2 regions of the Natranaerofaba carboxydovora genome follow, and region 1 is predicted to be linked to the other one. Evidence: riboswitches for the same ligand, from Rfam matches in the RefSeq annotation. Region 1 holds a riboswitch; the other holds the start of a gene.

What was found. Region 1 has a riboswitch for thiamine pyrophosphate ahead of thiS (sulfur carrier protein ThiS). Riboswitches for the same ligand answer to the same signal wherever they lie in the genome.
Region 2: linked by a shared signal. The riboswitch ahead of thiC (phosphomethylpyrimidine synthase ThiC) and the one ahead of thiS (sulfur carrier protein ThiS) in region 1 are both predicted to bind thiamine pyrophosphate.

What each region holds. Positions count from the first base shown of each region.
Region 1 is NZ_CP054394.1:753,539-769,436, reverse strand. It holds gene ACONDI_RS03705 (polyprenyl synthetase family protein) at 1-555, shown strand, start outside; gene ACONDI_RS03700 (tetraprenyl-beta-curcumene synthase family protein) at 592-1,650, opposite strand; gene ACONDI_RS03695 (pyruvate kinase alpha/beta domain-containing protein) at 1,718-2,287, opposite strand; gene argS (arginine--tRNA ligase) at 2,368-4,065, opposite strand; gene ACONDI_RS03685 (alanine/glycine:cation symporter family protein) at 4,298-5,674, shown strand; gene thiE (thiamine phosphate synthase) at 5,720-6,370, opposite strand; gene thiH (2-iminoacetate synthase ThiH) at 6,461-7,570, opposite strand; gene ACONDI_RS03670 (thiazole synthase) at 7,594-8,364, opposite strand; gene thiS (sulfur carrier protein ThiS) at 8,371-8,571, opposite strand; TPP riboswitch at 8,649-8,757, opposite strand; gene ACONDI_RS03660 (thioredoxin domain-containing protein) at 8,816-10,903, opposite strand; gene ACONDI_RS03655 (FMN-binding protein) at 11,153-11,950, shown strand; gene ACONDI_RS03650 (hypothetical protein) at 12,039-12,236, opposite strand; gene ACONDI_RS03645 (hypothetical protein) at 12,300-12,455, opposite strand; gene ACONDI_RS03640 (aminotransferase class V-fold PLP-dependent enzyme) at 12,485-12,658, opposite strand; gene ACONDI_RS03635 (permease) at 12,859-13,797, opposite strand; gene ACONDI_RS03630 (hypothetical protein) at 13,812-13,967, opposite strand; gene ACONDI_RS03625 (permease) at 14,408-15,577, opposite strand; gene ACONDI_RS03620 (thioredoxin family protein) at 15,707-15,898, opposite strand, start outside.
Region 2 is NZ_CP054394.1:2,512,654-2,528,551, forward strand. It holds gene ACONDI_RS11900 (cell division ATP-binding protein FtsE) at 1-439, opposite strand, end outside; gene ACONDI_RS11905 (coiled-coil domain-containing protein) at 527-1,729, opposite strand; gene ACONDI_RS11910 (FMN-binding protein) at 1,931-2,746, opposite strand; gene ACONDI_RS11915 (YcdB/YcdC domain-containing protein) at 2,846-4,933, opposite strand; gene ACONDI_RS11920 (ferritin family protein) at 5,449-5,961, shown strand; gene ACONDI_RS11925 (methyl-accepting chemotaxis protein) at 6,061-6,903, opposite strand; gene thiC (phosphomethylpyrimidine synthase ThiC) at 7,168-8,514, opposite strand; TPP riboswitch at 8,999-9,089, opposite strand; gene yqeB (selenium-dependent molybdenum cofactor biosynthesis protein YqeB) at 9,172-10,044, opposite strand; gene ACONDI_RS11940 (XdhC family protein) at 10,081-10,875, opposite strand; gene ACONDI_RS11945 (beta/alpha barrel domain-containing protein) at 10,942-11,742, opposite strand; gene larB (nickel pincer cofactor biosynthesis protein LarB) at 11,956-12,771, opposite strand; gene larE (ATP-dependent sacrificial sulfur transferase LarE) at 12,961-13,764, shown strand; gene ACONDI_RS11960 (methyltetrahydrofolate cobalamin methyltransferase) at 13,782-14,582, opposite strand; gene ACONDI_RS11965 (radical SAM protein) at 14,967-15,898, shown strand, end outside.

The DNA of each region.
Region 1 (15,898 bases):
GTTAGGGAGATGAGCCAGGGAGAAATCTGCCAGCTGCAAAATCTCTATAACACTGAGGTAACAAGGGAAGATTATTTTGACTATATTTATAAGAAAACTGCAAGTCTTATCTCTGCCTGCTGCGAAGCAGGGGCGATAATAGGGGAAGCTCCAATAGATAAAATCAAGATAATACGAAATTTCGGCATACATCTAGGATTAGCTTTTCAGATTATAGATGATTTGCTAGACTTTACGGCTAAGCCTCTAAATGTAGGTAAGCCTACCAAAAAAGATTTAGGGCAGGGAAACATAACAATTCCTATCATTTATCTGTTTGAAACAAGTAAAGATGGGGAAAAAGTTAAAGAGATCATCAATAATAGAGAACTCACAAGAGAAAATCTTGAATATATTACAAGTTTATTATATAGTAATGGTGCTATCTCATATACCTACTCATTAGCTAAAGAAGAAATAAAAAAAGCAATAATATGTTTAGAAGAAATGCCAGATGTAGAGGTTAAGAAGACCCTTTCTCGATTAACATACTTTATCTCAGAAAGAAAAGAATAAAGAAGAAAAAAATTAGCACATTTAAATAAACATAAATTATATTTTTTTTGCAGTCCGAAGTACCATGCAAAGATAATACATCAATCGAGTATCATTCCCACCTGCTTTAAGGATTCTTTTTGCCGTATTCTGAAGTCCCTGCAGTTTAACTTTTGGGTCAGAAAGATATAGTGAAATCATACCCTTAACCACAGCCAGGTGAAATTCACTTTCAGGTAACTTGGCTGCCTCTTCCAAAGATTTTTCACAAAAAAATAACAATCTATCTTCCTGCTCTTTTTCATCATGATAAAAACTTACCAGATTCAAATCTCCTTCTATCTCATCTTCTTTTTGGTCAATATAATAATCCAACATAATATGAAAACCACAGATCCAGGGAAAATAAGCATTGATAATTTTCTCTTTTTCCTCCTGGCCAAAATCATCTCTAGTAGAAAGAACAGTAAGCGCAAACACAAGAAGTGTTGAACCAGAAGCACATGAAAACTCCCACCACCTAATATCAGGATAAATAATCTTGTATTTTTGAAACCAATTAATTAGTTCGCTTTCCCTTTTTGCAGGTTCAATATGTTTTAAAACCTGAAGGTCTCTGTAAAGGCCTATAAAATATTTTATATCCTCTTCCACAAAAGAATATCTTGAAAACTTGTTAATTTTATCCCTGCAATTTTGTACAAGATAAGTTAAATAGTCACCATCATCTTTATAAGGAAAATATTTATAATAACCGCCTTCTACTTCATCTAGGCTAAGTGCGTCAAACATCGAATCATGAAGTTTACTAAATGCTTTTTTGGAGTATATGCCAGTTCTATCACAAAGATTATCTAAATAATCACTTATAGTTTGATAGGAAGTTATCAAGCTTGTAATAGTTTTTTTGTAATCTTCATTATATAATGCAAAAACACTGCCTCCAAGAGCATGAAATTTTTTATCTTCAATACTAAAAAGCCCCTGTTTAGCTAGTTCTTTATCAGGGGCTGCTCTTATTATATCCCGCCAGTGATTTAGTTCTTGTTCAACTAAAGGAAAAATTTTACTTACAAAGTCATATATAATACCCGTAGTTTTAGATTTAGTAATCAATTGTTTATTGCCCCCTGGTAACTAATGTACTATCTATATTAAATATTTTCTACCAGCAGGTAAAATTTTAATCTCTTGGCATACAAATAATTTCTTTTAGTTTTGTATCAAAAAAATTCTTTGCATGAGCCGGTGCAATTATTACAGAAGTATCAGCACCTCTTCCCTTCCCTCCTATTGTAATAACATCCTCCCCATATGGAATTAGTCCTGCATCTAGTGCCATGACAGAAATCTCAAAACATACTTTTACTCCCTGGCCAAAACACCTTAGAGTAGCTGAAATAATTCCTCCTGGATAAAGTCCTCCGATCTTGTTTGTTATGTCTCTTTCAATGTTGGCAAATAAATGAGTTGTTGTTAGCATCTTTATATTTTCTTTTTCAAGACGCTTTACAACTTCATCATCCATTTCGAACTTTCCAGGCTCTCTATACCCAACATGATGAGTTACACAAGATACATTTAGTTCATCTTTCAAGCCTTTTTGTTCTAACAAATCTAATAATTCATTAATTGTTCTTCCTGTATGTGATGCTACCACTATATGTTTAATGCCAAGTTCTTTAGCTCTGTCTACAGAATATTCAAGGGCCATTTGAGTATTTTCTTGACCTGCTTTTTCAAAATATACCATTTAGCACCACCCCTTCCCTGGTTTTACAAATTTAATCTTGATTCTGGTACAAAAAGTCATATGTACAAAGGTTTGTTTGTTTACATAGCATCAGGTGTCTTAATACCCATTAGGGAAAGACCATTCTTTAGAACCTGTCTAACACAATCACAAAGAGCAAGCCTTGCCATTTTTACATCTGCTGTTTCGTTCAAAATAGGACATTTATTGTAAAAACGATTATATACCTTCGCAAGATCTAACAAATACCTTGCAAGTATATGCGGTTTATTTAGTTCCCTAGTTCTTTTCAAAATATCTTCAAAGCCTGCTATTTTTTTGATAACTTCCTGTTCATAGTCCCCTGTTAATAGTTTTATAGATTCTAGGTTATAATCTTCTTTGGCTTTTCTAAGTATACTGCAGATCCTGGCATGAGTGTATTGTAGATAAGGTGCTGTTTCACCATTAAAGTCAAGGATTTTGTTCCAATCAAATGTAACTTCTTTTATTCTGTCATTACTCAAATCTCCAAAAATCACTGCTCCTACGCCAACCATTTCACTTACTTCCTCTTTATTCTCTAGATCAGGGTTTTTTTCCTTGATAACATCTAGAGCTAGTGTTTTCGCCTTATCCAAAACATCTTCCAAAAATATAATATTACCCATCCTGGTAGACATTTTTCCCTCTTTAAACCTAATCAAGCCAAAAGCGATATGTTCACAAGAACTGGCAAAATCATAACCCATCTTATCTAGCACACCAAAAACCTGCTTAAAGTGAAGCTTTTGATCATCACCAACAACGTACAGGCATTTTTCAAATTTATATTCTTCATATCTTTTTATAGCAGCACATATATCCCTGGTTGCATACAAAGTAGCTCCGTCTCTTTTTCTAAGTAAACATGGAGGCATATCTTCTTCATCATCAATATCTACTACAAGAGCTCCTTCGCTTTCCCTTGCTATGCCACTTTTAACAATCTTTTCGATTGTCTCATCAAGATATTTATTATAATAAGCTTCTCCCCGATAGCTATCAAAAGAAACCCCAAGCCTATCATATATTCGTTTAAATTCATCTAAGCTGAGGCTTCGAAATTTTTCCCATAATCTGCTTGCTTCATCATCACCAGCTTCTAATTTTCTAAACCATTCACGACCCTCTTCTTCAAGTTCTTCTGAGTTTTCTTCTTCCTGATGATATCTGGTATAAAGTTTGTATAGATAATCAATAGGGTCTTTGTTCAGCTCTTCTTCGTCTCCCCACTTTAGGTAGGCAGATATCAACTTGCCAAATTGAGTCCCCCAATCACCTAAATGGTTAATCCCGATCACATTGTAGCCTAACTTCTCATAAATATTATACAGCGCATTTCCTATTACCGTAGACCTTAAATGTCCAATACCAAAAGGCTTGGCAATATTAGGCGAAGAAAAATCTATCACCACGGTCCTTCCTCTTCCCTCATCACTATTACCATAATCTTCACCCTGGTTCATCACCTGATTGATAGTTAGTTCAGCAAGTTTTTCTTTGTTGAAAAGAAAATTTAGATAAGGTCCCGCTGCTTTTATTTCAGCAAAATAATCATCTTTTTCGAAACTATTCTCAAGGTCACTTGCAATTTCGGCTGGGTTTTTCTTCCTAACCTTGGCGAGTTTAAAACATGGAAAAGCTAGATCTCCCATCTCTGGATCTGGTGGTATCTCTAACAGCTCTGATATCTCTTCAGAAGATAGTTCCACAAGTTCCACAAGTCTATTTATAAGTTCTTCCTTAAATATTCTCATAGCAAAAATACCTCACTTTAATTAAATTTCACCTGGTCAATTATAACGCAAATGAGAAAAAAGAACAAGTTAATCAGGTTTATCCTTTCGGGGCATTCAATATCTTATACATATTTTTTATTTTTCAATTCTAAAATATAACAGATAACATTTTGAATATATTAAAAATAAAACTTTGTTCATATGACTTTTTGCACCAGAATAAAATAACTATTTAGAGGAGGAAATACTTATGGAAAACATTTTAGCATATATATTTAACTTATTAGATTACATAGAAGAAATTAATGAAACAGTAAATGCAATAGTATGGGGACCACCTTTTATGGTTCTTCTCATAGGCACAGGTTTATATTTAAGCATAAGGCTTGAATTCTTTCAGTTTACCCATCTTGGCCATGCCTGGAGAAAAAGCTTTGGCACTATTTTTACCAGAGACAAAAGTAAAGAAAAAGGAGAGATCACTTCTTTTCAAGCAGTATCATCAGCTATGGCAGCTACTATAGGTGTAGGTAATATAGCAGGTGTAAGCACTGCTCTAGCTAGTGGAGGTCCCGGGGCAATATTTTGGATGTGGATATCAGCACTTGTTGGTATGGCTACAAAATTTGGAGAAGCAGCTTTAGGGGTTAAGTTTAGAAACAAAAATATAGACGGATCTTATTCCGGGGGTGTAATGCAGTACATTGAAAATGGACTCGGCAGTCCGTGGAAATTCTTGGCTGTTATATATGCATTACTTGCAGGGCTAGCTGCATTTGGTATAGGTAACATGGTCCAGGCAAATACTATGGCAGGTGCCTTATCAGATTTTGGTATCCCCTCACATGTCACCGGGATTCTTGCAATAATTTTGGTAGGACTAGTAACTTTGGGTGGGGTGAAAAGAATAGCAAGCATTGCTGCCAAAATAGTACCAATTATGACCCTTTTATATATAGCGGGATCCCTTTTAATCATTATACTAAACTTTCAAGCCATGCCTGCCACCTTCGCTAGAATTTTCACCGATGCTTTTACCGGAAGTGCTGCTGCAGGGGGGTTTGCCGGCGCCACTGTAAGTACAGCTATAAGATACGGCTTTGCTAGAGGTATTTTTTCAAACGAAGCAGGCCTTGGCGCAGCATCTATAGTTCACGCCCAAGCCAAAAATAGTCCTACCAATCAAGGAATGTGGGGTATTTGGGAGGTCTTTATAGATACAATTGTTGTTGCCACAATGACGTCCCTGGTTATTCTATCGACAGGTGCCCTTGAGAAGGGCGAAAGTGAGGCTGCTCTTGCTGCTACTGGATTTGAACTTGGACTTCCGGGTCCTGGAAACGTCATAGTACTCGCGAGCCTGGTGCTTTTTTCGTATACCACAATGTTAACCTGGAATTTTTATGGTGAAAAAAGCTGGGAATATATACTGGGACGAAAAATAGTCGTTCCTTATAGATTGATATTTTTAGTTTTTTTATTTGTCGGTTCTATTGGCGGCCTAGAATTAGTATGGGGCATAGCAGATACACTAAATGGCCTCATGGCTGCACCAAATCTACTTGCATTATTTATATTAGGAGGAGTTTTGGTCAAAGAGAAAAGTGATTACCTTAAAAAACTTTGATTCTGGTGCAAAAAGTCTATTCACATAAGTAAAGTTAAAATACTGTTACTGATGGAGTAACTCTCTTATTTTTTCAATTCTATCTGGTATGTCATCTGCTTCAACAATTTCTGTAACCATGGCAAAACAATAAGCACCTTTTTCCATAACTTCTTGTATATTATGTTTTTTGATGCCACCAATAGCTACAAAAGGTATGTCCATGTTCTTGTAAACATAATCAACGTACGAAAGGCCAACTGGCTCTACAACATCTTCTTTTGTGTTTGTCTTAAACACAGGGCCCACCCCTATATAATCAGCGCCTGAACTAGCAGCTTCTTTAGCCTGCTTGGGCGAGTGTGTAGAAAGGCCTATTAACATCTCTTCGCCAACAAGCTTTCTTATCTCGTTAACTGGCAGGTCATCTTGACCAACATGAATTCCATCTGCCCCCACAAGCATAGCAATATCCACATCATCATTTACGATAAACTTACAACCAGCTTCTTTTGTTAACTTTCTTATTTTTTTACACTGTTCTAGCTTTTCCCCTGCTGGCTTTTTCTTTTCTCTATATTGGATTAATTTTATCCCGCCATCTAGCATTTCTTTAACTACTTCAATATTATCTCTTCCTCTTGAGTATTCTTCTGCTGTGATGGCGTATATATCTGTCCCCAGAATTTCGTCAGTCTTAATTTTTGCCATAATCATAACCCCCTGTCAGAAATAAATTAATACAGACAACAACTTACCAAAACATACAATAATAAAATTTCCTATAACAAATGTTTAACAAATATTCTATGATAACATCTCCCAGTCTTTTAGAACAGGTTGATACCTATGCTTTAATAAAAGAGATTTTATTTCATCTACAGACCTATGATCTGCAACTTCAAATTGTTCTACCCCGCTGTCTTCCCCGGAATATCCACCTACTGCAGTGACAGAGCCTGCTGACATCCTGGTAACTCCCAAAGGCAGAAGGTTCTCTCTAAGCTCTGGCGCTTCTCTTGTAGATAGGTTTAGACCAACCCTTGGCAAAAACAGCCTGGATGCAAGCATCATCTGCACCATATTTTTATCAGTCACCCTATGGATATAATCCAAATCTTCCCCCTTAAAAGGTCTAAGCCTGGGAAATGAAATATAAACTTCTGCTTCTGTGTATTTGTTCTGTAGATACCAGGCATGTAGACCAGTAAAGAAAGCTTCTTTTCTCCAGGGACTAAGCCCAAAGAGAGCGCCAATGTTAATCCTTCTTATCCCAGCTTCAAGGCCTCGCTCCGGGGCATCTAGACGGAAATCATAATCTCTTTTAGGTCCTTTTAGATGGACTTTGTGATAAATATCTTCATCATAAGTTTCTTGATAGATAGTAAGTCCATCAACTCCTTCTGTCACTAGTTCTTTATAACCTTCAGTGGTCATAGGGTATATTTCAACGGTAATCGAAGAGAAGTATTTTTTTAGGATTTTTACACAGTTTTTTAGGTATTCCAGGTCAGTATGTTTTTCGGATTCACCAGTCAGTATTAATATATGTCTTATATCTGTCTTACTTATTGCTTTACCTTCTTTTTCTACTTCTTCATAGGTTAGTTTTTTTCTGTCAAAACTATTGTCAGCTCTAAAACCACAATAAATGCATTTGTTAGAACAATAATCACTCAAATACAAAGGTGTATAAAGTACTATAGCTCTTCCAAAATTTCTAACTGTTAATTCATGAGCTTTTCTAGCCATAGGCTCAAGATAGCTTTCTGCCGCAGGAGATAACAAAGCAAGATAGTCATTTTCATCTGGATATTCTTTATCCAAAGCCATCTCCACCCTGGTTTTGGATATCTCTCGAAGTATTTTATCAAGTTCCATGTCCTTGTATTTGCTATATATATCTTTAAAGCTCAAAAACATTTCCCTCCAGTCTCTAATTAATCCTCTGATAAAAATCCTGTCAAAGGTGAACTTGCTTCAGCTTTGTCTTTTACCTGTGGGTTCTTTGCAAGAAAAGCTTTCCTCCCAGCTTCTACCCCTCGTCCAAAGGCATCAGCCATTAGTGGCGGATCTTGTGAAGTAGCAATTGCGGTATTGACCATCACAGCTTCACAACCAAGCTCCATTGCTTCTGCTGCCTGTGATGGCCTGCCTATACCGGCATCAACTATGATTGGAAGGTTAATCTCCGATATCAAGATCTTTATAAGTTCTCTTGTCTCAAGTCCTTTATTTGTTCCTATCGGAGCACCAAGAGGCATAACAGCTTCCACTCCAACGTTTTCTAGTTCTTTGGCCACAGCTAGCTCCGGGGTAACATATGGGAAAACCTTAAATCCTTCTTTTACCAAAGTCTCAGAAGCTTTAAGGGTTTCGTAGTTATCAGGTAACAAAAACTTATTATCTTTTATAACTTCTATCTTAACCCAATCACCACAGCCAGCAGCCTTTGCTATCCTGGCTATTTTGACCGCTTCATCTGCTGTCGTTGCACCGGATGTGTTTGGCATCAAAACACAGCTATCATCAATGTAATTTAATATATTCTCATCTTCTGAATTGATGTCAACCCTTCTCAAAGCTAAAGTGATAACTTCTGTACCAGAACTCTTAATCACTTCACTAATCATACTTTTTCTAGGATACTTACCGGTCCCTACAATCAACCTACTTTTTAACTCTTTTCCTCCAATTTTAAAAGTATCCATAAGTTTTTAGCCTCCTCCTACCATATTTAAAATTTCAATTTCCTCATTTTCTTTTAATTCCTTATCTTCCCATTGTTCTTCAGGAACTACTTCCTGGTTTAATACTATAATTTTGCCTTCTGATTTCACCCCAAGCTCATCTAGTAATCCTTTTATAGTCAAACCATCATTTACATTTCTTTTCTCACCATTTATTTTAAGCTCCATATTTTGCCTCCTTTTGGTGTTAAAATTAAAAAAACTCACCTCGCCAGGTGAGCATATTATATCAGGCACACATCTTCCGGCCTGACATAAAAGCTCCCTACGTTGGTCTTAACCAAGTCAGGTTCAAAGGGTAAGGCTATTTAAGAGCCTTTCTCAGCCTAAAAATAGGCACCCCTGCTTTTATGGGTAATCACTTTATTACTAAAGATCTTAATTGTTTTAATAGTATTATACTATTTACTATTTAGCGTGTAAATAAAATTTTTTCTAGCTCTTCTGGTTTATCAACCTTTCCTTTGCAGCTAATATGATCACATACTTCGGCAGTTACCTTCTCTTTCTCTTTATCTTTGTCTTTGTTTTTTTCATCTTCATCAAAATCAGAAAGGTTTATCAAAACATCAGGGATAAAGTAGCTGTCAACTTCATTTACAAAGCTCCATACCACTTCACTTTTGCCACTTCCATCATGGATATTTACTTTTAGCGGCGGCTTCAAAAACATCATGGCACCCGTCAAAAAGAACGCCGAAAAAGCAGGAGATTCATTAACACTTCCCGCACATGCTTTTATCAAGTTTTCAGCCTTTTGCTCTAAGTTTTCTTTTTTCTCCCTCGCTTCAATTAAGTTTGACAGCTTTAAGTAAACATACAACATAACAGAATTCCCGCTGGGTGTAGAACCATCAAATATCTCTATAGGACGTGCAAAAAGCTCACCTGCATCATTACCATATTTATAAAATGCCTGTTTTTCATCATCCCTAAATAAATTTTCAGCCTGCATAACAATATCTAAAGCTATGTTTAAATACTTTTTCTCAAAGCTTGCTTGATAAAATTCCAGTAAACCCCACGAAAGATATGCGTAATCTTCCAAGTTTCCCAAAAAAGCAGCCTCACCGTCTCTATACCTTGCCAGAACTCTTCCGTCTTTCTGTCTTCGTAAATTTTTTAAGATAAAATGCAGAGCAGTTCTGGAAATAGACAAATACCTGCTGTCATCAAACACCCTTGCAGCTCTCGAAAAACATACTACTGCCAGGCTATTTAAGGAAGTAAGAATCTTATCATCAGTTTCAGGAGGAATTCTTTCTTTTCTTTTTTCAAACAACTTATTAATTGCCCTTTGATATTTTCTTCTTATTTGGGCTTCATTATCTAAATCATTCTTTAAATTACTTTTTATGTTATCTGTGTTTTCTGTTTTGTTTTCTTCTAATCTGTTTAATATATTTTTGCCTTCAAAATTACCTTTCTTAGTAACACCATAGACTTCATTAAATTCTTTTCCTTCTTTATCACCCAAAATATCAATTATTTCATCATAACTCCATAAATAAAATTTACCTTCCTCTCCTTCAGATTCAGCATCAATTGCAGTATAAAAAGTACCTTCATCACTTAACATTTCTCTCTCGATGAACTGAAGGGTAGTATCTGCAACTTCTTTGTACAGCTCCTTCTTACTCCACTGATAAGCTTCTAAGTAACCAAGGGTAAGCATCACATTATCATAGAGCATTTTTTCAAAATGAGGAACAAGCCATTTATTATCTACACTATATCGATAAAAACCGCCACCCAAATGATCAAACAGACCTCCCCGATACATCCCTCCCAAGGTCCTATGAATCATTACATCACAATTAATATCTTCATTGTCAAACTTAACATTATACCTCAACAAAAACATTAAAGTAGCAGGCATTGGAAACTTTGGGCTTTTAGAAAACCCGCCATATTTTTCATCAAACCTTTTTTCTAATTCTTGATACCCTTTTTCTATTGCTTTTTCGTCAATTAGTCCTTCTTTTACTTCATTTAAATGAGGTGATAGTGCTTCTGTAATTTCTTTTCCTTTATCAATCAAATCCTCTTTATCCGTTTGCCATTTTTCGGTAACTTTTTGAAGTAAGTCTTTTAACCCTATATGACCTCTAACGCTTTCTTTTGGAAAATATGTCCCTGCAAAAAATGGAATTTTGTCTGGAGTCAAAAACACCGTCAACGGCCAACCTCCCTGGCCAGTAAGTGCCTCACATACACTCATATATACAGTATCCACGTGAGGTAGTTCTTCACGGTCCACTTTCACAGAGACAAAATTTTCATTTAATATTGAAGCTATCTCTTCATCTTCGAAAGATTCTCTTTTCATATTATGACACCATCTGCAGGTGCTGTATCCTATGCTTAGAAAAACTGGCTTGTTTTCCTTTTTGGCCTTATCAAAAGCTTCTTCTCCCCAGGGAAACCAGTCTACAGGATTATGGGCGTGTTGTAATAGATACGGGGATTTTTCATTAATAAGCTCATTTGGCTTATTCATTTAGGGGGCCTCCTATAATTAAGATAATTTATTAACATCTACAACAAAATAATTTGATCTTTTTTATTTTTTATTTACTTGTTTCTTCTGTGTTATTTATTATTCCTTGTAAAATTAGAATTTAACAAAGTTTTTTCTTTCATTTTACAAAATGTTTATAAAAAAAATATTGTAATTTGAGAGGAATATTTGATTCTTTATCGTATAAAGATAGGGTGAACAAAATTTGAAAGGAGTGAAGTGTACATTATGAAGAAAGTTTTAATTCTTTTCCTTGCATTGATGGTAGGGACCTTTATGGCCCTTGGATGCGAGGAACCAGCTGAAGCACCGGAAGAGGACGAAAAAGAAGAAGAGGTAGAAGAAAAAGAACCAGAGGAAGAAGAAAAGGACGAAGAAGATGAAGATGTTGCAATTGATGTATCCGGGCTAGTGGCAGCTGACATGGATCTTGAAGATGGAACTTATGAAGGTACTGCTGAAGGTCACGAGGGGGACGTAACACTAGAGGTTACTATCGAGGACGGTGAAATCGTAGAGATTGGTAACTTCGACCATCAAGAAACTGAAGATCTATCAGATCCTGCATTCGAAAAAATGCCAGACAGAATTATTGATGCCGGAGGAACTGATGTTGATGGAGTGACTGAAGTTACAGTATCAAGTGAAGCTATCGCTTTAGCAGTTGAAGATGCTCTTCAAAAAGCTGAAGAAGGCGTAGAAGAAGAGGAAGAGGAAGAAGCTGACGAGGAAGAAGAAGCAAAGGAAGAAGACGAAGAAGCTGATGAAGAAGTAGTCTCAGGCACAGCAGAAGGGTTTGGTGGAGATCTTACAGTTGATGTAACTATGGACGGAGATGAAATAGTAGACATTGAGGTTGTAGAGCACAGCGAGTCAGAAGATGACATGGATGAAGTTGTTGATGCTCTAGAAACTGTACCACAAAGTATAATTGATGCTCAAAGTACAGATGTTGATGCAGTTTCAGGCGCTACTGACACGAGCGAAGCTATTATGAATGCAGTTAACGAAGCAACTGGGCTATAAAAAGTAAATAAAAAAACCCCTCAGTTTTGGTTAGAAGTTGAGGGGTTTTAATTTTATAACTTTATTTTATAAAATTAAACTAAATAAGTTACCTTCTTATACCCATCCCTTGCTGCCCAAGACATGGGGCTTTCTTTTCAACTCTTGGATAAATAGTTTTCAATACAAATTCGAGGGCTTCCTCAGGATCTTTATCAAGTCTTATACTTTCTAGAGTTACCATGTCTTCCTGGTCAAGAGCAATAAATACCTTTTTGACTTCCTCTTTTTTATTTTTTTCGCTCATATATTTTCACCCCTTAAAATCAAGATAAAGATTAAAGTTTAATTTCCAAACTTTTCTTTTCCTTTAAGTTTTAATCACTTCCTCCAAGGCATTAAGTAAAAGCTCGATATCTCTTTTGGTATTAAACGGGCCAAGCCCTACTCTTATAGTTCCTCGCTTTTCAAGGGTTCCTATAGACTCATGGGCTATAGGAGCACAGTGAAAGCCAGTTCTTACCATAATATCAAAAGCTTCATCTAGGACGTAACCTACTCCAGGTTTTCTCTTGTCTCAGTTACTATTTCACAAGCTTTTTGGGCTCGTTCATACGAGCCTCTTCCAGCACTAGCACCAATATGTTTAATATAGTGTTCCATGGCCATAACAACTCCATCTGGCTTTGGATATGATGTAGCTGCATTATCAAGATATATTGCACTCAAAGTTTATCACCCCTGGAAAAAACTTAATCAATACAATCTTACCTTTTACTATAGGAATATAACAAATTTTCTAACACCCTTTATTTTAATTATAAACCTTCCAGTTGGCGGAAGGTCAAACAAAAAACTCCGGCAGAGTTTTTCCAAAAACCGGAGTAAAATGGTTAATTATAAATTTATTGCACATAGGTAGCTGCAAATTAAATCCCTGCAGCCATCAATATATTAAATAAATATCCAGCAAATATTGCCACAGCAATTACTATTATAATATATGTTATAAGTAGTTTTTTCTTAAAAATTGTGTTTAGCATTGTCAATTCAGGAAGACTTGCTCCTGTTCCCCCGATAACAAGTGCCATAACAGCTCCAATATTCATGCCTTGATCAATAAGCACTGAACTAATAGGCAATATTGTAGCTTCCCTAACATACATAGGAATACCTATGACAGAAGCTATTGGTATAGAAAATTTACTTTCTGGACCTGCTACCCTGACTATAAATTCCTCTGGCACAAAACCGTAGATGAAAGCACCTATAGCTGCTCCAAGGAACAAAAAAACTATTACCTGACGAAAAAGTGAAATAGCAAATCGCCCGGCATTTTTAAGTCTTGGACGCAATTTTTGTAAAAACGTAGGGTTTTCAGGCAGTTCTTCTGCCTCTTCTTCCTCATCTTTTACTACTTTTACTGACTTAATTTCTTTTTCGTAACCAAACTTATCAAGCAATAATCCTATTATCACTGAAGTAGGGAATAATATCGCTACATAAATAGCCGTCATTTGAATGCCAAATAAGGCAAGCATTAAAATTACCACAATAGGGTTTAACAAAGGTGAAGCAAAGAAAAAACTCATTGTTATTCCAAAAGGAATACCTGATTTTAATAGTCCAAGAGTTATAGGAATAGTTGAACAGGTACAAAAAGGAGTTAGCGAGCCAAAGAAAGCCCCTATCACATTCCCTCCTGCACCAATGCGTTTTTTATCCAAATAGTTTTTAATAGCTTCAGGGTTCACATATTCCTGTAAAAGTCCAACGAGAAAACTGATTCCTACAAATAGTAAAAGTAATTCCCCTAAAAGATAGAAAAAAAATCCTGCTACTTCAATTAAGTTATCCGTCGAAAACATTATTACCCCTGCCTTTAATTTTGTTTTTTATCATTATCACTATTAGAAGTATTTTCATCTTCGGCCTCAATCCTTACACTACAACATCCACCTTTATTAGTCTTTTGGTCATTTGATTTCCCAAATATTTTACTTAAAAGACCTTTTTTCTCCTTTTTTTGTTCGCTCATCTTTTTTCCTCCTTCAAGTGTAATTTTCATCACTTATCTTATTAAGATATGGCAATATATCTTCCCAGGCATCAACCGCCTGATAATAAGCATTTTGTCCTCTAGAAGTTAAATAATAAACCTTCCTCTGCCTGTTTAGTTCTTTTCCTTGTTTGTTTTTTCATATTCTTTAGGCGGGCTCATAGCTCGAATTCTCCGGGCTTTGCTTGCTGCCCTCCGCTGCGGGGGAAGTTTATCCAAAAAGATAGTGAATATTACGAGTCAGAAATCAACGAGTTAAAATCAGAAATTGAAAACCTAAAAAATAAAGTTAACGATGAAAACAAAGAAAATATCGAAGAGCAAATTTTAGAACTAGAAAAAAAACTGGAAAGTTTAAAAAATAATATTAGTCAATAACGTTTAGATGGAGGGCCACAATAAAAGTTGATGTGGCCCTTTTAAAAGAAATTACCATATATCAGTCCTGAGATAGTTGCCATCACCACTACCAAAACCACAAAGACTGCTGTCTTCCTTGTTCCAAGTACTCCTCTAATAACTAACATATTAGGAAGACTAAGAGCTGGTCCTGCAAGCAACAGACTAAGAGCAGGGCCGCTACCCATACCTGAACCAATTAATCCTTCTAGAATTGGCACTTCAGTCAAAGTAGCGAAATACATAAAGGCACCTATTATCGAAGCAATAAAATTTGCCTGAACAGAATTGCCTCCAACAAGGGCTTCTATATAATGCGCAGGGATCAGTCCAGCATCACTTTCAGGCCTACCCATTAATAATCCAGCGACAAAAACCCCTGCAAATAATAAGGGAAATATCTGCCACGCAAAGCTCCAAGTTGATTCAACCCATGATATTCTTTCTTGTTTGTTAAACCATGATACGATCATTATACCTAAAATAATCAATAATCCAATAGCAACATACCATCTTACATCGAATAGCAAAGCCCAAATACTATCAGCATCTGCTGGTTCATTCATTGTCATGATAAGTAAAATTATCACCATTGTAACAAAGTATAATATGTTTTGATATGGACTTCTGTTTTCTTCTTGGTCTCCCATATCAAAGGAGCCTGCTGTTTTTTCTTGGTCTTCTTTTTTGTATATTGTCGCCATAATCAAACCAATAATTATAGCAAAAATAATAGCTCCGATAGCTCTTGCTAACCCTAGTTCAAAACCCAGTACTCTAGCTGTCAAAGTAATTGCCAATATATTAATAGCGGGACCAGAGTACAAAAACGCAATGGCAGGCCCAATTCCAGCACCTCTTTGATAAATTCCAGCAAAAAGAGGTAGTATAGTACAAGAACATACTGCCAAAAGTATCCCAGAAACTGAAGCCACAGAATAAGATAACAACTTGTTTGCCTGGGCACCAAAATACTTCAGTACTGCTCCTTGAGAGACAAAATTGGCAATAGCCCCAGCTATAAAAAATGCCGGTATTAAACATGTTAATACATGTTCTCTAGCATAGTACTGCAGCATATAAAAAGCCTCCATAATGGCGGCTTTTACATAATTACTTTCAAAAGGGATAAAATAAGCTCCAAGAAAAACTAAAGTCAAAATTAAAAGTTTTCTTATATTTTCTGTCAATTAAATCACCTCCAATATCTCCTCCAATAAGACAAAAAACAACTGCTTAAAAAGTTTGTACCATAATTTAAGAGTATTATTAAAAAATATGGTGCAAAAAGAAAAGCCTTTTTGCACCAATATTGTTCTTTAACTATCAATTATGTTAGATATTTCTTCTTTGGATGGAATTTTACCTTGGGATTTAACCTCTCCATCAATAACTAACCCCGGTGTCATCATTACTCCTGCAGTGGTGATTTGATTCATGTCAGTTACTTTTTCAATATTTGCTTCTAAACCTTTTTCACTAGCTACTTCTTTAACTAGCTCAAAAAGTTT
Region 2 (15,898 bases), 1.5 Mb from region 1:
CTACTCTTTGACGTTCACCATATGAGAGAAACTTGATTGGATTGTTCAATTTATCACCAAGGCCGACTTTTTCAAGGGCTGATTTACTCTTTTCCTGCATTTTGCCAGGGGTGTGCCCTAGTACTCTAAGGCCAAGGATAACATTTTCTAAGGCGGACTTATCTTCCAAAAGCTTAAAGTCCTGAAATACAGGTGAAATCATCTGCCTTAATTTTGTGATATCAATCTTTGAGCCAGGTGATATATTATGGTCATCAACCATTAATACACCATCCGTAGGAAGCTTAGCCCCCATTAGTAATTTTAGAAGGCTTGACTTCCCCGCACCGCTTGGTCCAAGAAGTAAGACTACTTCTCCTTTATCTATGTTTAAGTTTAAGTTTTCAATACCTACTGTTTGATTGTCATATTCTAAAGTCAGGCTTTTGGCTTTTATCAATTTTTCATCCTCCCCCAAAATCTCATAATCCTTACTATCACCCAAAAATATATCACAATATAAACTCACTTAGTTGTCATTTTTTTCTCATCTAAAAAATGTTGCTTCAATATCAAGCACTAGCTTACCTTCTTTCATTGTAACTTCTGTAATTTGATAACTTCCCATCTCTGCTGCAAAGTCAAAGCCAAGGTTAATATCTCTGGTTAGTTCTTCTATCACTTGTTCCCCAAGATATATATCAAAAAATCTTGCTTCCATAATTTCAAAAGACAGCTCTGTATCACCTACAGAGACGATCTCACCTTTGAAGGTTAAGTTTCCTCCGGGAAGTTCTAAAAACACTTCATCTTCTTTGAATTCAAAAAACAGATCCGGCAGCTCCTCTTCTTCTTCAAAAAAGGAGTTGAAGTTCTCTTCAGACAGCTCCGCTACCGGGTTAAGAAAAGTACCACTAATATCAATCTTGTCTTCGTCTAGTCTTTGGTCTTCAATAAAGCTCTCAAGAACTGCGGCCAGTTCTGTCAAAAAGGGGCGGGTTCTTTCTATCCAAATTGTCTCCAAACGGTTCATCTGCTCTTCAAAATCCTGAAGTTCTGCCTGCACACTTTCTAAGATTTCCTGCTGTTCTTCTTTTTTGTCCATGACCTGGGCAATATTTTCTTCTAGCTCTTCTTCTAGCTCATACTGTCTTAATAGCTCTTCGGTAATATCTTCTTCTATCTCGGCTAGTTGGTTTCTTTCTTCAATATATCCGCCAAACAGGTTATTAATATTTGAAAAAACATCTTTTATCACGTTCAAACGGCGAAGAAAATCTCTTAAGTCTTCAGCTTCAAGTACCATCTCAAAATATGATAAAGGACCTGTCCTCTGAAAAGACCTAAACACTTCTTTTAGTTCTGCTTCTAGTTCTTGAAGTTCTTCTTCTTGTTCTTCTTTTTGGGCCCTTGCTTCTTCTAGATCTTCTCTTGTCTTATCTATCTCTTCTTCTATTGTTTTTTGTTCTTCTTCGAGGCTTTCTATCTCCCTTGAAAGGTTAAATATCTCCGACTGGACCTTTTGTTCTTCTTCTGTCAAATCTGAGAGAAGTTCTTTGTCAACATCGTCTAATTCTTTTATTTCACCTATTTCCTTGAGGTCTTCTATATCAAAGCTTCTAGCAAGAGGTGAAAAACTAAATAATACAAATAGTATAAGTAGGATAATCGGATAATATTTGATTTTATTTGATTTTAATTTGGAGTACAGTTTATATTTATTGAAATTATATTTATGCTCTTTCTTCATTTTGATAGACCGCCTACCTCATTATATTTATTTGTTTGTATTTATTCGGCATTTTGTCATTGTAAACCTTTTATTAGATTTAAAGTTTTCAAAAAAAGAAAAGTCACAGCTAAAGCTGCGACAAGAATATTATAAATGATATATATATCATTTAACTCATATCTTCTTTATATTATTATGCTGCTAAATCATGCGAACTATCTAAATTTCATCTCCGACTGCGTCTTCTACTGCTTCTACAATACCTTCGCTTGCACCAGTCGCTCCTGTCTCTGTATCCACATCTGTGCTTTGTTCTTCGATAATATCATCAATTGTTTCCACAGCACTTGCTTCGTCTCCATCCCAGAAGTCTTCAGTTTCTTCATGGCTTAGAACTTGAATGTCAACAATTTGTCCCTCTTCCATTGTCACTTCTAATTCTATGTCATCGTTATAGCCTTCCCCAACTCCTGTATAAGTCTCTTCCTCTTCCTCATCGGCTTCTTCATCGGCTTCTTCGTCATCTTCGTCTTCATCTTCTATAGGCTCTGCTCCAAATGCATCTTCAACAGCAAGAGCAACGGCTTCACTTGTCTCAGTTGCTCCTGAAATTCCATCAACACCGTCTGTTCCTCCGGCATCTACTATTCTTGCAGGCACTTCCTCCGTAGCTTCTTCTACTTCTAACATCTCAGCCGCAGACTCCGAATGAAGCAAGACCTCAACATCTTCAAGGCCTCCATCCTCAATCACTACCTGAACTTCTAACTCTCCTCCATAACCTTCAGCACTACCTTCATATTCACCATCTTCTAGGTCTTTATCTTCTGCCATAAGACCTTCAACATTTTCTAGCGCTACATCATCAAATTCATCTACAGCTTCTTCTTCCTCTTCTTCTTTTTCTTCCTCTTCAAGTTTTTCTTCTTCCTCTTTGGGGTCTTCTTCCTTAGCCGGCTCTTCTTCACAACCTACGGCAAATCCCATGAATGTTGTAACCATCATAGCAAGCATAAGAATCAACAATTTTTTCATGATTAAATTTCACTCCTTCTATATAAAATTTTCTTCAATTAAGATTTATACGATAGAATTTATTGTAAACCTTTCTAATATATAAAAGTTTAAAATAATTTAAATTGTGTTGACAATTTTTTTAAACAACCTTGCAGCGTCCTCTCTAGTAGCTTCTTTGTCTGGATTTTTATATACTTTTTCAAGATCAAAGTCATCTTTTTCATAGTCTAGCTCGTTCCCATCTATTAATCCTCTTACAACCATCTCAATCAACTCTATCCTGGTAACCTCTCCCTCAGGAGGATCTTCTTCATTTACAATCTCGGGCATAATCCCCGGCTCTATATGATCTACGTTGTAACTGTAGTCAATTAGTAGATTTACTAAATTATTTGCTTCATTTCTTGTTAGGTTTTTTTCTGGTTTTAGTTTATCTGTCTCAGTAGGCACTAAGACCCCTTTGAAAGCTAGCCATTCTAGTTCTTTTTCTAATTCATGACCTTCTATATCTCCTGGGAATTTTACTTTTTCTATAAAATTTAATGATTTTTTAGGAGATTTTTCTTTTGCATCAATAGCTTCTACCTGATCGTTATGAAATCTAAACACAGGTTCTTCTCCTAGATATTCGACACTAATATCCGCATCCTCAAGAAAAAGTTCAAGGGCTTTTTCTTCTGAGATTATATCTTCTGGTTTTTGTATATCATCTTTGAAGATTGGCATACTTAGGTCATAGCTCAAAAGATCTCCTGTGTCCTTACACATTTCAAGCCTTATATAACTATTGTCTACAGGTATGTTATAGGCATTGATCTGATACATAAAGCTATATATTTCGTTTGTATCATCATTATAACTATCAATTTCGTAAACTTCCGGGGAACTATCTAGTTCTATATATTCATAATACTCAGGAGCCAAAGCCTTTATATATTCTTTTGAGAGTTCTTTTTTGTCAAAGTCTTCATTTTTGTCTGTCTCATCAATACCTTCTAAACTTTCTAACCAAAAATAAGACAGCATGAAGTCTGTAACATAACCGTAGTCGCGATCAAATGAAAGTACTATATCTGTGTTGACTTCTGTCTCAACACTATTAGTACTTTCCTTTATATAGTGAAGCTGATACTTCTTACTCTCTCTTCCCGTGGCGACATAAGTATGTTCATTAATGTCTGAAAAGCTAACATCCCCCATTCCAAGATCATCTAACAGCTCTTTTCCCTTCTCTTTTGCATCTTCTTTTGTAAGTAGTTCTTCTAGTTTCTCTGGTGAAGGTGCTCCTTTTTCTACATCTGGAGTGGGCGTTTCTTTTGTGATTTCGTCTTCTTCAAGGACCTTTCCTTCAATATCTAGTAGCCCTTTTGACTCTCCGTGAAGATAGCCTTTTTCTTCCACTATAGGCTTATAAAGAAGTTTAGCAGGATAGTTATCTGAGTTTGCCTGTTCTGCATCTATTTCATTTGCATCTACTTGTGCATCTACTTGAAGTTTTTCATCTTGTTGGTTTTCTTTTTTGTCACCATAGCTAGTATCATGATCTGGTGTATAGGTCAGTGAAGCACCTTTTTTGACAAATTTGTCCTTAGCCTTTTCTTTATCCATGAGATCTTTAGGCTCTTCAAACTCTAAATCCCGGTCTATACTCAAATTATATGAGACTATATCTCCCGTCCTGCTATCTACTGCTAGATTGATGGCATTATTGGTTGGATAATCATATGCATACTGGACGAAGTCTATCTGATGTTTTTCCATGTCTATATACATATGGGAAGTATCACTTATATCTATTAGCCCAGGCTCTAGGACAAAGTCTTCACTATCTATACCAATGGGAATAAGCTGTTCTTCAAAAACCTGCTCCAAAAAATCTTTTGCGATTTCTTCAGCTTCTTCCCGCATGATATAGCGAGGCCCTTTTTCTCTTGATTTTTCTTCTTGAAATCTTGGCATATAATTAAAATTAACTACTATTTCCTCTTTGTCATCAACTACCACGAAAAACCTTCCTGGCGAGATATTCGTTTCTTCTAACAAGTATATAGTCCACTCTTTTCTTTCTTCATCATACTCAAACCCGTCTAACTCATAAGAATCCACACCTGGAATTATCTCTCTTATGACTTCTATCGCCTCTTCTGGTGTTAGACTGCTTTTTTCTTCTATCTTTTCTTCGTAACCTTCTTTGTCATCTTCCATTTCCACTCCAAGGGCTGATTTTGGGTGAATGAATAGTAAGATTATAAAGGAAATAAAAAATAACATTGCGAGAAAATAAATACTGTTAGAGTTAACACTAAAAATCTTTCCCACCTCCAAAATAAATTTTAAAATAACAATTTAAAATAATTTAAAATAATGATTAAATTAATGGGTCAAATTAATAAGTTAAATTAGAAAACTTACATTATAAATAAGTTTCATTAGCAAAGTATAAATAAGCCTTCGTTAGTAAAATATTAGAAAAACTTGTTTCTATGACTACAAATAACCTTTGTTTTAAGTAAAGACGCTTCTAAAAATAATTGGTTACGGGAAAATTTTGTACAAATCCGAAAGATTTTTTCCAAAATTATTTTTCTAGAATATTTTAACAATAAAAAGGCAAAATATAAAAGACAGAATTAAAAAGAATATATTCATGAATATTCATGGATGATCAAGGACATTCAAGGATAAAACCAGAGGATTATAAGAAGAGGAGGGCAAAGAATATGCAGCCTTTTAGATGTCAAATATGCGGTGAAACATACCTTGGAGAGGAGAGGCCAGACAGGTGTCCTTACTGCGGGGTTGCAGGTAAGCACCTTATCAACGGGGCCGAGTGGATAAATCACGGCCAGGTAGATATGAGTGAACAGAGCTATAATTACTGCCAGGATGCTATAAAACTTGAGCTAAGTAATGCTGCCTTTTATCTTTGCTGTTCCAAAAGCGCTGAAAACCAGTTCACAGAAGCTATTTTCAAACGCCTACAAAAACAAGAGGCAGAACATGCTGAACTCATCTGTGAGATGATAGGAATAGAACAGCCAGAACTTCCCGTAGAAAACTGCGCTCCAAGCGATGCAGAGAATTTTAAAGAAGCCCATTCAAGAGAAAAGCGTGCCATGAATTATTATCTAGAAATAGTTAACAACTCACCTGAACCAAGGATAAAAGAAGTCTTTAAAGCACTGGCTGAAGTAGAGAGCGAGCATCTTCAGGCTTCTAATGTTTATGGGTAGATAGACCATTAAAAGCGATCATAGTTTACCATAACGGCCGCATTAAATAGCGGCCGTTACTATATTAATTAGCAAATTTTATTAATTAGCAAATTTTAATTAAGTAAGGTTTTTGGCAAAGTCTACAAGGGATTTTGACATATCTTCTAAGTTCTTTATTGTCTCTGAGATGGATTGAAGTTCGTTTGCCTGCTGGGTTGTTACTTTTTCAATATTGTTGACGCCCTCGTTAACATTATCATCACTTTCTTTTAAGGTAGAGAGTACTTCTTCAATCTTTTTTAGGGAATCATTTGTATTGTCAGCTAACTTTCGGATCTCTTCAGCAACCACACCAAATCCTCGACCTTCATCACCAAGTCTTGCAGCTTCAATGGCTGCGTTTAGGCCAAGGAGGTTTGTCTGGTCTGTAACATTTCTAACCACCTGCAGGATGTCATCAGTTTCTTCGACTTTGGTATTAAGTTCTTCTGCATAATTTGAGAGCTCACTTCCTGTAGATGCTAGCTCTTCTGATTCACCAGATATCGTCTCCACTGCATCCATTATCTTAGAAACTGAATCTGACAGTTCACTTGACATGTTATATATTTTCTCTTGCTTTTCTAAGTTTTTGGTGATGGATATACTTCCTATTATTTCGTTGTTTTCATCTTTTATTGGAGAAGCAGAGCTGATATATGGAAAGCCGAATTTTTCACTGTCGAATTTTTGCATGATATTCTTTCCCTGTTTAATTGCTTGATAAAGTCCAGACTTCTCAGGTACCCCGTCTCCTTTTCTTGTGCCATGATCAATATTATTTCCCGGAAAATATGCCACAAAGGTCTTCTCCCCTGCTTCAACAACAGCAACTGCAGCATCATCAGGCATGGTATCCCTGATCAACTCACCGATATTCACCATACAATCTAGCTTATTTTTGCAGTTAATAACTGACATTTTGACAACTTCCCCCCTAAATTTTTAAATTAATATAAACGGATCTTATTATTTCGGATATAATTCTAGTTAGTTTTTAAACATAATCATCCAATTTATATCAAGTGCAATTTTTATGCCAAAATAAAAAGAAGACCCTATCCATCCATATATTTCAGGGTCTTCTATAATTTAATTTATATCCAATTCCAAAATTCAAGTATCAAAATTTTTAACATTGTTTAAATATTGTTTAAATAATGAACAATATTGTCTGATTCGAATCTATTTCAGAGCTTCATCTGCTATCTTCATGGCACAGTATTGGCCACACATGCTGCATTCTTCGCCTGTGCTTTTATCTTCTGAATCTTTATCTTCAGTATCTTTATCTTTTTGGGGATTTGTATCTTTTTTAATTTGTTTTGCTCTTTCTGGGTCTAGTGATAGTTCAACCTGCTTTTCCCAGTTTAGCTCTTTTCTTGCTATACTCATCTGCCTGTCTCTTTCTAAGGAATATTCATTCCCAAGAGATATGTCGGCTGCGTGAGCTGCTATTTTGCTTGCTACTACTCCTTCTTTAACTTCTTTTTCCCCGGGAAGTCCAAGGTGTTCTGTCGGGGTAACATAGCAGAGAAAATCCGCTCCAGAAACCGCTGCCAGTGTGCCACCTACTGCTGATGTTATATGATCATAACCCGGAGCAATGTCAGTAACAAGAGGCCCAAGTACATAAAAAGGCGCATCATTGCAGAGTTCTTTTGCAATCTCCATGTTGGTTCTTATCCTGTTAAACTTCACATGACCAGGCCCTTCTACCATCACCTGAACATCTGCTTCTCGTGCCCTATCAACAAGTTCACCTAGTACTAAAAGTTCTTGTATCTGCGCCCTATCAGTTGCATCTAGGACTGAACCCGGACGCAGTCCATCACCAAGGCTTAATGTAAGGTCATATTCTCTAGCTATGTCAAGAAGCTTATCATACTCCTCATAGAGAGGGTTTTCCTTCTGGTTATGAACCATCCAGCCAGTGAGCATTGCACCTCCCCTGCTTACTATGTCACAGATTCTTCCCTGCTGTTTTAACCTTTCTATTCCAGACAGTGTAAGACCACAGTGAACTGTGACAAAATCCATCCCATCCTCGGACTGTCTTCTTATAACATCAAAGATATCTTCTGTGTTCATCTCTACAAGTGGTTTTTCTTTTCTTCTAAGTTCTGTCGCAGTTTGATAAACTGGCACACCACCAACCGGGATAGAGCTTTGGGCGATGACTTGTTTTCTTGTTTTGTCTATATCATATCCAGTACTAAGATCCATCACAGCATCTGCCCCACCTTCTACAGCCGCATCAAGCTTTCTAAGCTCTGTGTCTATACTAGATAGGGCTTCAGAAGTTCCTATATTTGCATTAACTTTGACAGTAAGGCCTTCCCCTATACCCTTTGGTTCTATCTCAGGTACATTTGTATTTATCTTAGACCCGCGCCTATTATTATATGGGATGACTATCTTTCCTCTGGCGATCCCCTCTCTTAACTTTTCTACATCAACCCTTTCAATCTTTGCTACCTTCTCCATCTCCTTAGTGATCTCCCCTCGTTTAGCTTTTTCCAACAATAACATACCAAACATCACTCTCCTATTTGAATTGTTTGTTCAAATGCATACCACAAGTTATCTGCTCGTGGCATAGCTTACATACTATAAAACAACTTTTGATTTAGCGAAACTTTTAGCAAAACTCATTTAGCTTCTCCCAATTAGTGCTAATTGTTCAGCTGCATGTCATAAACACGGGGTTTGGGCAGTTTAGCATACATACTATAAGATAGCTTTTGATTTGCGAGGGCTTCTTCCAGTCAGTGCCAATTGTTCGGCTGCATGTCATAAACACGGGGTTTGGGCAGTTTAGCATACATACTATAAGATAGCTTTTGATTTGCGCGGTTTTTAGCAAATCCTAGCTATTCGTTAGTATGTATGCTAAACAAATAAAAAAACCACCAATCCCCTTTGGCTAGCCTTCACCTGACGCAGGACTTAATAGCATACACTACACTGCATTAAGCCTGCCTAGAAAAGCATAAAAGACAGCCAAAAAAGACTGGTGGTCTATTAAATGCTTCCCTCCGCCGGTACTACCCGGATCAGGTTAAAGGGTCTACTCTCAGCCCAAATGGGCACCCCTAGCATTGCATTTGATTTTATTTAATTTTTTAAAAAACTTCCATTATATATATTCTAAGCTTTTCTGGAGAATTAATCAAGCCACAAATTCAGCTATTTTGAAGAATTAGCAAGTACTGCCTCTAAGGCTCCACCGGCTACTGCAAGGGCTTTGTCAGAGATTGTATAACAGTGGTCTATATTTTTCCTTGGATCAATATCCCCAAGCTTCATGTTTTCTTTTACTCTAAGGCCGTTTTGCAGAAGTCCTCTTATCATCCCATCTATCCCGGCCTCAACTGGTGTATCATCTACATAACCTACAATTTCGCCTTCTTTTACAATATCTCCTATAATAAGCTTACTTCTAAATTCACCTTTGCAGGGAGCCCGAAGCAGTCTTTCTGTGGTATATCCATCTATATTCCCCGGCACTCCAGTATTTGGCTTTGCCTGTCCCTCATATATCACCCTACCAAGATAATGGCCTCTAGAAGTTTCTATCACACAGTCCACATCTTCTCCTGCTTTATAACCAGGTCCAAGGGCTATCACAGTGTTTGCCATATCTTTTGTGATGCCGGTGTTTTTCTTTGTAATAGTTGCTTCTATTAGTACATCTGGTTTTAGCCCGGTCAAAGATTTTAGCTTAGGATCTATCAGAAGAGGTATTTGACCTCTATCAATTACTTGATATACTTCGCCATATATTGAATTATCATACACTGAATCTAAGTCCACCGCATCTGCATCTTTATACGTCGTATCTAGATTTGTGGTTTCTTCATAGCTGACTTTTTGGCAGGTAATACCTTCTACTTCTGTTATATCATCATATGCCGCCTGGGCAAAAGATACCGTCCTTCTAACTACTGTGGGCCTTTGGGTCTCAACTAGCACCACCTTCAGTCCGGCCCTAAAAAGCCTGTACGCCACTCCACTAGCAAGGTCTCCCCCGCCTCTTATCAAAATCAACCCATGTGACATTTTAGTTCTCACCTGCTTTTCTTCTTTTTCCTTTTTTTATTCTTTTTCTTCGCCTTTGTATCTAACTTTGATCAGCTGGGCCACTATACTTACTGCAATCTCAGAAGGTCTATCCCCACCTATATCTAGGCCTATAGGGGCATAGACTTGATCTAGTCTTTCCTGTGGGATTCCTTTTTGCTTTAGGTTATCAAATATTACTTTTATCTTCCTTTTGCTGCCTATCATCCCGATATACTTGGCATCTTTGTTGATGACTTTTTCTAGAGCTATCTGGTCATGTTTGTGTCCCCTGGTGACAAGTACTACATAGGTAGCACTGTTTATATTTATCTCTTCAAGGGCTTTTTCGATGTCATCTGCTATTATATTATCCGCATCGGGGAATTTTTCTCTTGAAGCAAATTCTTTTCTGTCATCTATAACAACCGTTTCAAAATCTAATAGTTTTGTATAGTGGGAGATGCACTGAGAGATATGGCCTGCACCAACTATTACAAGTTTTGGAGCAGTCAATATAGGCTCAACAAATAAGCTTACTTCGCCGCCACATACCATGCCTAGAGCTTCTGCATCCTTTTCATTTAGATCATAGTGGACAAATTTAGCTTCTTTTGTCTCTAATACTTTTTTGGCCTCTTCTATTATCCTTGCCTCAAGAGCACCTCCACCTATCGTGCCTTTTGTGCCACCATCTTCAAACACTATCATTTTGGCCCCTATTCTGGCAGGGGTTGAACCCTTGGAGTGGGTAACAGTAGCCAGGACAGCAGGCTTGTTGTTTTCTAAACAATGATGCAAGTACTCAAAGACTACTTTATTATCATCCAATTGCAATCGCTCCTTTTTCACATTTCAACTTAATATTATCTTGATATTAATATTACATGCCTTAAGCTATTTTATTATCTCCATTTTGAGATCCAAAGGAGGAGAATCTATAATTTTGTCTTTGATATCAAGGATGTCTATTCCATAGCTAGCATATTTCGATATATCCTTTATATTTATACTTCCAGAAAAACCTACTTTTTTGTGGCAACGCATATTAAGTTCATTCAAACAATAAATGACTTTAATTGCATCTTCTACGCTTCCGGTATCAACCATCAAGATGTCTGCTCCACCCTCTGATGCTTCTTTTACTTCTTCATATATTTCTTTTATTTCGCCAGTTGTCTGAAAAACTATTTGATAGCCTTTTTCTTTAAGTGGAGTTACAGATTTAAGAGCAGGGTATATGCCGTCAAAGATTTTGACTAGACTATTATCGACCCATACATAAGGTTTTTTTGATATAGTGCTAGATATGCCTCCAGTTTCTATAGCATTTTTAAACCTATCTTTTACTTCAATGGGCATCTTCTCCCATGCACTAGATGTTATCTTCACCCTAGAGCTAGCTTCTAGAGAAGCCTCATACGCCTTAAAAGCAGCACCCGATGGTTTTGATAGGGTAGAAATTATTATTTCTTTAACTTCCATTACAACTGTAGGCTTTGCAGTAAATGAAACTACAACATCACCTTTTTCTACCTCTTCACCATCTTTTACAAAGTGAGATAATTCTAGGTCCAAATTCTCTAGTTTTTCTTTTATCCCATCTGCACCTGCTATCAACCCTTTATTATCTGCTTTTATTTCGGCTTTCACCGTCTCATTTTTTACATTTTCAAAAATGATCTCCCTGACATCCATAAGATTAATAACCTCCACTCTAATGCTGTAATAATAGTAACCAAAAATCACATAAGAATCACATATAAGAACTCTCATAATAATTACATAAAAACAATTACTCGATATAATTTAAACAATTAAGCCAAAAAACCCTTTAGAAGATTAAAGCTATATTTTTCATTATTTTAGCATTAGAGTTTAATTATGATACTTTTTTATCAAACTGTTTTGTCATGAAACTGTTTTGTTAATTAGACTAGCAGAATACCCGGCACCAAAGCCGTTATCTATATTTACCACACTAACTCCCGCTGCACAGCTGTTAAGCATGGTTAGAAGGGCACTTATCCCGCCAAAACTTGCTCCATAACCTACACTTGTGGGACACGCAATGATAGGCGCTTCTACAAGCCCACCTACTACACTTGCAAGGGCACCTTCCATACCTGCAACAACTACTACGACTTTTGCTTCATACAAAAGGTCCTGGTTTGATAATAGCCTGTGAAGCCCTGCCACTCCCACGTCATAGAGTTTTTCTACCCTGTTACCCATGATTTTTGCTGTTTCATACGCTTCTTCAGCAACAGGAATATCCGAGGTACCTGCTGCAGTTATTACTATCAAGCCTTTATCTTCTTGAGCTTTTTCTTCTTTAACTATATCTTCTTGAACTTTATCTTCATCTTTTTCGTCCAAAGAACCATCCAAAGAACCATCATAGATAATAGTCTTTGCAAGATCATTGTATCTTACCTCAGGCATCTTTTCTTTTATGGCATGATAAATTTCTTCTGAGGCCCTTGTGGCAAGTACTTTTTTGTTATTTTGATAAAGCCTCCTAAATATTTCTACCACCTGATCTATTGTCTTTCCTTCGCAGTAAATCACCTCGGGAAAGCCTGTCCTAACGCAGCGGTGATGATCAACTTTGGCATATCCAAGGTCTTCAAAATCCAAATTTTTTAAAGCCATAAGAGCTTTTTCGACTTCTGTTTCACCATTTTTTACTTCATTTAGAAGCTCTTTTAATGATCTCTGATCCATACCAAATCACCTCCAACTCTATTTTGTTCAAAGTGTATTTTCAATAATATCACTATTAGCACTATGAAAGCAATTTTATCAATAGATAAACAAAACAATATCTGCTATTTAGTCAAAAACTGCTTAAGGTGTTTGTTAATCTATGATAAAATACTCCTATATTGCCTTAGGTTAAAGGAGGATATAAGGTTGGCTGACAAATCATTAAACAAAAAATTCTCACATCTTAAAAATATCATCAAAGATATGACAGACGGCGCTGTTGTTGCTTTTTCTGGGGGTGTTGACAGCACTTTTCTACTTAAGGTCTGTTTTGATGTATTAGGTACTGGCAAAGTTCTTGCCGTAACCTCTGCTTCAGAGACCATCCCTGAAAGAGAGCTTAATAAAGCAAAAGACCTGTGCGAAAAAATAGGCAGTAAACATAAGATCATCTATACCAATGAGCTACAGGTAGATGGTTTTAGAAAAAATCCAAAGGATAGATGTTTCTACTGCAAAAATGAGCTGTTTGAGAGCTTGTGGCAGATAGCTAAAGAAAATAACTTATCTCATGTATTGGACGGCTCTAATTATGATGATATAGGTGATCACAGGCCTGGCATGAAAGCTGCCAAAAAACATGGCGTCAAAAGCCCCCTTCAGGAGGCTATGTTAACTAAAGATGATATTAGAAAAATGTCAAAAACACTGGATCTTCCCACCTGGAACAAGCCCGCCATGGCATGTCTTTCTTCAAGGTTTCCCTACGGGGAAGAGATAACAAAAGATAAGATAACCTCAGTCGAAAAAGCAGAAGACTTATTAGAAAGCCTTGGTTACAAGCAGTTCAGGGTTCGCCATCACGACAGTATAGCCAGAATAGAAATTTTATCTTCTGAATTTGACAAAATCCTTGAAGACAAGGACAAAATAACAAAAAGCCTAAAAGAACTTGGGTTCAAATTTGTCACTTTGGACATGGAGGGCTTTCGCTCCGGTAGTATGAACTGATAATTTACATTCGACGCTTATACTTCTAAGATCCCTTTTCTGTGGGCTTTTAGATAATCTTTACAGAACTTGTCTTTGTCTAATAATGATTTGGCTGAAGTAAACTGTGCCATCATCTTTTTGTCTGTAGGGTCAAGGATTACCCCATCAAGGCCTACCGTCATACACATTATCATAAAGGTCTGATTTAGAATCTTTCTGTTTGGAAGGCCGTAGGACACATTACTTAGCCCACACATAGTATGAACTTCATCGTAATATTCATGGATGCTAGTAATAGTCTCAAGTACTGAAGGGCCATTCTTGGTGTCTGTGCTAATAGGCTGAATTAGAGGGTCAATGTAGATGTCATCTTCTTTAACCCCTTCTTCTTTTAGGCCATCGATAACTGCCTTGGCACAGTCAAATCTTTTTTTAGCATCTTTTGGTATTCCGTCATCATCCATACAAAGAGAAATAATTTTACAGCCGTATTTGGTTACTAAAGGCTTTATTGCATCATAGCGTTCTTTTTCACCGCTTATTGAATTAACCATAGCCTGTCCGTTCTTGTGATGCTTTAGCCCTGCTTCTATTGCATTTGGACTTGGGCTGTCAATGCAGAGGGGGTTGTCAACAGCAGTTTGAATCTCTTTTACCATCCACTCCATAATTTCAGGTTCATCATTGATAAAGGTACCACAGTTTACATCGATGTAATCTGCCCCACTCTCTGCCTGTTCTTTTGCAAGGTTTTTAATGAACTCTGCGTCTCTTTTTTCCACAGCTTCTTTGACGGATTTTCTACTGGTGTTAATCTTTTCACCAACTATAAGCACATCAATCCACTCCTTTTTGAATTTTAAGTTTTTCTTTTCATTTTAAGTTTTTTTAATTAAAGAAAATTATTTACCCACTGTCAGCAAATTCCTATTTTCTTAAGTTTTGCTTATCAGTTTTGCTTTTCAGTTACTAAAACTTTTTAATCATCTTAATTTTATGCAATATTTATGCCAAAAATATTTTAATGCAAAGGTTGGCATTATGATTATTTTTTTGCTAACCGAGGGATGATTTGATGGTTATATATTTTGTTTTAAAATTTCACAGATGTTAAAAATTTGAACGGTTAAAAATAAAGAAAAAACTGAAAACTCCTATTTGAAACTTTCTAAATGTGATAAAATGAACTTAGGAGAAAGAATAAGAAGGGGGGAGGACCAGTGAAAGTAAATTTTGAACAAGGACCAATCAGACCACCACACGAAACAAAAAGCCTTTTGATCAGAGTTACTAGAAACTGTCATTGGAACAAATGCCTATTTTGCCCCACCTATAAAGATAAAGAGTTCAATATTAGATCAATAGAAGAAGTGATAGAAGATCTGCACGAGATTAAAGAAGGGGAAAACAAAATTAGAAACTTTGCAGTTGATAAATTCGGAAGTTCTGAGATCACCATGGAAGTAGTGGAAGAGATCCAAAGAAAACACCCTGGTTTGTCAAAGCTTGCTTTGTGGCTTTATGGAGGAGCAAAGAGGGTATTCTTGCAGGATAGCGATAATCTTATAATGGATACAGACGACTTGCACCAAATTATCACAACTATTAAAGAATTCTTCCCCGGGGTCAAAGGTATATCTACCTACTCAAAATCAAGAACAATTGCAAGTAAGTCCCTAGAAGAGTTGAAAAAACTAAAAAGCGCTGGACTTACAGAGGTTCACATTGGCCTAGAAACTGGCCACGACAAACTTCTCGAGTATGTCAACAAAGGGGCTACATCAGAAGAACATATTGAAGGAGGAAAAAAAGCCATAGAAGCAGGTTTGATCCTCTGTGAATACGTTATACTTGGGCTTGGTGGCAGAGAATGGAGTAGAGATCATATCTTAGATACTGCAAAAGTCCTTAACTCCATTAACCCTCACTTCATCAGAATTAGAACCCTTGGGCTCAGGGATGGTGTGCCTTTATTACAGAAAGTAACTGACGGCAACCTAACCCTGCAGGGAGATGATAAGATCCTTCTAGAAGAAAGGCTATTACTTACATCTTTGAATGTAGATAGCTATGTCATAAGCGATCACATACTAAATCTTCTTGAAGAAGTGGAAGGGAAACTCCCTGAAGACAAGGAAAAAATGATAGCCAA